One region of the Cobetia sp. BMC6 genome, then DNA from elsewhere that is predicted to be linked to it. Evidence: predicted binding sites of a transcription regulator. Region 1 holds the regulator's gene; the other holds the start of a gene.

Region 1 (3,208 bases):
CCCGTGAAGCGCCGTCCGCGATAGACGGCGCCACGCGGATTGCCCGCCCCGATGGCGGCACGAATCACATGCCAGCCGGTTGGCGTGCAACCGCTGCCATCGAGCTCGCCGATACCGTTGAGGCCGCTGGAGATCGCGCAGGCGTGCACCAGCGCGTCAGGGGCAGCCGCGCAGGGCGGCGCATCACGACTGCCACTCGGCGCGTCATTGCGTATCTCAAGGCTCTGGCGCGAGAGATCCACCGCTACCCAGCAGGCCATCAGCTGGCCGCCTGGGTGACCGCCTCACCATCCCCGAGCGAGGCCGGCAACGGCGCTGCCATCGCCGCGACCACCACCGGACGCATGTGCTGGATCAGCTCACGCACCGTGGTGTGATGGCCATACTCGGCCTCCTCGATATCCCGCAGTGCATCCAGGCCCGAGAAGGTGAAGATCACGCTACCGAGCATGAAGTGCAGGCGCCAGAAGCGCTCGTTGTCCGGCAGATCAGGGGTCGCAAGCTTCAGAAGCTCGGCGAAGCGGCTGAAGACCGTGCCGTAATGCTCGCGGATATAGCGCCGCATATGGCCCTGACCCTGAGTGTAGGCAAGCCCGAGCAGGCGCATGAAGGTGCGCAGGCTGTTGCGCTCGGCCGGCACCTCCAGCACGGTACGCGCCATCACCTCCAGCAGGACCTCAAGCGGCACCTGACGCCCGGCGTATTGCTGCTCGACACTGTCGAGCGCCGCGTGGAAACGCTCGCTGAATGGATCGAGATAGCGCGCGAAGACCGCCTGGATCAGCGATTTCTTGGACCCGAAGTGGTAGTTCACCGCCGCCAGATTGACCTTGGCCTTGCTGGTGATGTTGCGCAGTGAGGTCTCGGCGAAACCACGCTCGGCGAACAGCACCTCGGCAGTATCGAGGATGCGGGTAACGGTATCGGTCTGGGCCATGGGCGGAACCCTTGTCAGGTAGAAGAGGACTGGAGTCGTAGGTCACGACGCAAGCGCCGCGCGGCGACTCTCTCATGAGGTGGTGCAGGTTCACCGGAAGGCCACGTACGATATCGGCTCGTTTGACCACGGCACACGTGAGCACGACACATCCGAACACTGCCATCGGCGAACATTCGTTTGAAACACTTTGATTCTAGCGCGCCATGTCACGACTGACAATTCTCTCGCGTTTCAAACGCCAAAGGTTTAGTCGAGCCTGATATTCCTTCAATGCAGACCGTTCCGATTCAAGGACTCGCCGTGCTCGGTGACAGACCACCCCGCAGGGCCACACCGGATTGCCCTCTCGACAGCTTGCCTTGGATATCGACAAGCCAAGTCGGCAGACAGCGATATCTCGACGACTACCTGCCCTTTGAGGCCTCCACACAAGCCACGATGCCTTGCATGACTGCCATGACTGGATACAATGACAGTTGTATGGATGCACACCCCGTGCCGTCAGCTCAAGATGCCGCCCAGGCCAAAGGCAATGCCATGACCCAGCCGCTTACTCCGCGCCAGCAGGATGTCTTCGACTTCATCATCAAGACCATCAAGTCCTCTGGCTACCCGCCGACGCGGGCCGAAATCGCCCAGGCGCTGGGCTTCCGCTCGCCGAATGCCGCCGAGGAGCATCTGCGTGCCCTCAAGCGCAAGGGCGCCATCGAGATGGTGCCGGGCACCTCACGCGGCATTCGCGTGCCGTCGCTGGCTGACGTCGACGAGAGCGCCAACGATGGTCTGCCGGTGATCGGGGAAGTGGCCGCCGGCAGCCCGATTCTTGCCAGCGAGCATATCGACCGTCACTGCCCGCTGCCGAGCGACTACTTCTCGCCGGCTGCCGACTACCTGCTGCGTGTGCGCGGCGTGTCGATGAAGGATGTGGGAATTCTGGAAGGCGACCTGCTGGCCGTGCACCGCACCACCAGCGTGCGTGACGGGCAGATCGTGGTGGCACGCCTGGGAGATGAAGTCACCGTCAAGCGCTTCCGTCGTGACGGGCACTACGTGTGGCTGGAAGCCGAAAACGAGGACTTCTCACCGATCAAGGTCGACCTGCGCACGGACAGCCTGGAGATCGAGGGTCTCGGGGTAGGCGTCATCCGCGATGGTGGCCTGCACTGAGTCCTTGACCAGCTGCGCTTTAAGCAACAGAAAAGCCGCACGCATTGCACAAAAAAACCCGCCTCGAGGCGGGTTTTTTTGTGCGCGAAGCGCGAGCGATGCATCAGTGCACGATGCCTTCTGACTGCTCATCCTCGTCTTCTTCGCCATCCCAGAGGCGAGTCCGGGTGATGGCGTGGTCGATCATCTCACGCGCGACCTCGAAACGATTGTCACGCAGCAGATCAGCGGCCTCGTCTGAAATGCGAATGCTGAGCAGCGGCTCACCTTCGCTTTCCGCGGCGCGCAGAATCACTTCACCATCTTCCATTTGCACAATTTCAAGTACGGCGGGATCGGACACGTCATTCCTCCTGCACGGCACCTCGTGAGATACCGGCGTCGTTGTAATCGTCAGCGCGACGGCTGGCAAGCCCGGCACCGCGTTGCCATCAGCGACGCAGAAAAAAGTACGACCACAGCCAGAGCCATGGTCGTACCGGAGAGTGCAGGGCTTGCCACAATGCGATCAGTCTAGCACCCGTGAAGGCGAAACGTCACCCGATCGCCATGCGCCAGTCATCACCAGCGTGCAGCGCCATATCAGCGCCTTGACCTACCACTCGACGCTCGATTCGCGCAGCTGCGGCAGCAGCGCCTTGAATGCCGTGATGGCGGCGCTGAGACGCTCGGCCAGCGAGTCGCTCGAGGCTGCCGCGATGATCAGACCATCACCCCGCGAACGCGATTCCTCGCGGCGAGCGACGCCACCCTCTTCATGCAGACGAGTCACATCCGCGATCAGCTCAGACAACCAGCTGTCAGGACGTTCCAGCAGGCTGCGCAGCTGCTCGACCTCGGCAATGGGCGTCGGTGGTGTGGCCAAGCGCTCGCGCCAGCTCCCCTGCGGCCAGCGCGCCGTCACGGCACACTCTTCCAGCAATGAGGCCAGCGCCAGCTCCAGCAGGGCGAGCGCGCCCTCTTCACCGGCCATGCGACGCGCCACGGCATGCTCATCGTCGCCAGAGACCGCTGACTGGGCCAGCAGCAACTCGGCCTGATACAGCAGCTGATTGGTACGGGCACGCTGGCTCATCAGCTCTTGGCTCCCTTGCGCTTGTC
Region 2 (3,208 bases), 240 kb from region 1:
ATCAAGAGCAGATGGCCGATGTGCATATGAAGGACCTGTTTGCCGAGGATGCGGCGCAAGGGCGTGACCGAGTGGCGACCTTCACGCGCTCCGCTGCGGGGCTGCGTCTGGATCTCTCCAAGCAGCGCCTCAAGGGCGAGACCCTGGAGCTGCTGCTGGATCTGGCGCGCGAAACCGGCGTCGAGCAGGGCATCAAGCGCCTGCTGGCCGGTGAGCATGTCAATCGCTCCGAAGACCGTCCGGCGCTGCACGCCGCGCTGCGTCTGCCGCGCTCCGCCAGCCTCGAGGTGGATGGCGAGGATATCGTGCCGGCCATCCATGAGAGCCTCGAGCACCTGGCCGAGATGGTCGATACCTTCCACAGTGGCCAGTGGCGTGGCGCCACCGGCAAGCCGATCACCGATGTGGTCAACCTCGGGGTCGGTGGCTCGGACCTCGGCCCGCTGATGGTCTCCAGCGCCCTGAGCGATTGCCGCCCCAAGGACATCCACGAGATCGGCGTGCACTTTGCCTCGACCATGGATGGCTCCCAGCTGGCGGACTATCTGGAATCCTTCAGCCCGGAAACCACGCTGTTCATCCTGTCCTCCAAGTCATTCTCGACCATCGACACGCTATCCAATGCCCGCACCGCGCGCGACTGGCTGAAATCGCGTCTCGACCCGGAAGGGCGCCTGGAAGCGCTGATCAACCGTCAGCACTTCATCGGCGCTTCCGCAAAGCCGGAGAAGATGACCGAGTGGGGCATCGCGCCGGAACATCAGCTGCTGTTCTGGGATTGGGTCGGCGGCCGCTATTCGCTGTGGGGCACCATCGGCCTGCCCATCGCGCTCAACGTCGGCATGGAAAACTTCCGTCGTCTGCTGGCCGGGGCGCATGAGCTGGATGAGCACTTCCGCACCGCGCCGCTGGAAGACAATCTGCCGGTGCTGCTGGCGCTGGCGGGTATCTGGAACAACAACTTCCTCGATATCCGCGCCCACTCCATCCTGCCCTACGACGGTCGTCTGGAATACTTCGCCAGCTACCTCGAGCAGCTGGAGATGGAATCCAACGGCAAGTCAGTGACCAACGATGGCGAGATGATCGACTACTCGACCTGTCCGGTGCTGTGGGGCCAGCTGGGACCGAACGCCCAGCACGCCTTCTATCAGCTGCTGCACCAGGGCACCCAGGCGGTCGAGTGTGACTTCATCGCACCGATGTGTCGTTATGATCATGTCGAGGACGCCGAGACGCGCGCCCACCTCAAGGCACAACACCGCCTGACGCTGGCCAACTGCTTTGCCCAGTCACGTGTATTGATGCTTGGCGATGACGCCATCCCCGGTGATGAGGCGCAGCCGAACCACAAGCGCTACCGTGGCAATCAGCCGTCGACCACGCTATTGCTGGAAGCGCTGACACCGGAAACGCTGGGGGCGTTGATTGCGCTCTACGAGCAGAAGGTCTTCGTGCAGGCCACCATCTGGGATATCAACCCGTTCGATCAGTGGGGCGTGGAGCTGGGCAAGCAGATCGCCACCGCCACCGAAGCGACCATGACCACCGGCGAAGGCTTCGAGATGCTGGATGCCTCCAGCCGCGCGCTGATCGAAGCGGTGTGGGCAGCACAGGATCAGGACCCGCGCTGAACCCGCGGCGGATGTGAGTGAGGGGGGCGAGTGAGAGAGTGTGTGAGGGCATGCCGATATGCCGTGCAAGACGAGTGGCGGCGCCAGTCGCCGCTCTCTGTTGATTTATACAGTATTCTCGCTATCCTATAAGCGAATCAATCGTTTACACTAGACAGCACGACGCGGACCGTCGAAAACCCTGCTTCCAGCGCATGAACGCTCGAGAGATTCCTAGCCATCTTGAAGCGTGGGAGGGGCGGTGTCGCGGGCTGGCGTGTTGTCGGGAGTGCTGATGGCCAATTCCCTCTTTCCGTCAGATACGGCAGCGATGCACACCACCGCGCCCGTCAAGGGGCTGCTGTACCTGCACGGCTTCAATTCGGCCAGTTGTTCGCCCAAGGCGCGCTTGATGCAGCGCGCGGCAGAGCAGTTCGGCCTGCCGTGCGTGATGCCGGATATCCCTCCGGCGCCCGATGCGGGTCAGGCGGCGGTCAACGCAGCCTATCTCACGCTGTGTGAGCGCCTGGCGCTGGACCCCGCAGACCCCGCCTGTGATGACGCCATCATGGTGATCGGCAGTTCCATGGGCGGTTTTCTGGCCACCTGGCTGGTCGCGCGTGAGGCCGCACGCCTCGAAGGGCCGGCTGGTCCCTCCCAGAGCGTCTTGCGTCTGGGGCCACGCAGTGTGCTGATCAATCCGGCCGTGCGTCCCGCGCGACTGGTCAGCGAATGGCTCGGCTCGGTGCATGCCAATCCCTATACCGGCGTGACGTTTACCGTCACCGAGGATTTCGGCCCCGGGCTGCTTGCATTGGAAGCGGAGCCTGTCACGGCGCAGCGCACCCTGGTGCTGTTGGCGACGGCCGATGAGACATTGGATGTCAATGATGCCGCAGGGCTCTATCAGGGAAGCCGCTTGATCATCACGCCGGGTGGCGATCACGGTTTTGCGCAGTTGGCGGAATATCTGCCGGCGATCATGGCGCATGGCGGACACCGGCTGGCCCCCGCCACCGCAGCGGCGATGCATGTCGCGCCGGACTAGCAGGTCACGTGTGTGGTGCTTTCTGCCAGACCCGCCGCCACCCGCCACGACCTGGCTGGACACGGCATCTCCTGGCATGACATGGATTGCCACGACATGGATCGCCACGATACGGATTGGCACGACATGGCAGGGCGTTTGATGCTGAACGCCAGGCGCCGGTCTCTCATTTTTCAGGAATTCGTTGTTCGTCTCGCGCACGTGAAATGGCGAGTCGGATGGCGGACGTCAACACCAAGGACACAAGGCTGCGATGAGTCAGTACAGCGCCAGTTCCATTGAGGTCCTCTCCGGCCTCGAACCGGTCCGCAAGCGGCCCGGCATGTATACCGACACTTCTCGGCCCAACCACCTGGCGCAGGAAGTCATCGACAACTCCGTCGATGAGGCGCTGGCGGGGCACGCGAAGGAAATCCGCGTGCGCCTGCTCGAGAATGGCGGTATCGAGGTCGGCGATGACGGTCGTGGCATGCCCACCGACATCCACCCCGAGCATGGCGTGACCGGCATCGAGCTGATCCTCACCAAGCTGCACGCGGGGGGCAAG

What was found. Region 1 encodes LexA, which represses DNA repair genes until DNA is damaged. Its sites were predicted from a motif close to TACTGTNTANNTANACAGTA; they were not measured.
Region 2: MKZ40_RS06500 (YqiA/YcfP family alpha/beta fold hydrolase) is a predicted target of LexA. The motif match lies at 1,730-1,749, and genes of this name have one in related genera.

The regions. Positions count from the first base shown of each region.
Region 1 covers NZ_JAKUMF010000002.1:291,479-294,686, reverse strand. The annotation lists gene MKZ40_RS05510 (L,D-transpeptidase) at 1-260, opposite strand, end outside; gene MKZ40_RS05505 (TetR/AcrR family transcriptional regulator) at 260-937, opposite strand; gene lexA (transcriptional repressor LexA) at 1,478-2,107, shown strand; gene MKZ40_RS05495 (hypothetical protein) at 2,211-2,450, opposite strand; gene MKZ40_RS05490 (DUF6586 family protein) at 2,703-3,182, opposite strand; gene topA (type I DNA topoisomerase) at 3,182-3,208, opposite strand, start outside.
Region 2 covers NZ_JAKUMF010000002.1:531,116-534,323, forward strand. The annotation lists gene pgi (glucose-6-phosphate isomerase) at 1-1,634, shown strand, start outside; gene MKZ40_RS06500 (YqiA/YcfP family alpha/beta fold hydrolase) at 1,909-2,661, shown strand; gene parE (DNA topoisomerase IV subunit B) at 2,915-3,208, shown strand, end outside.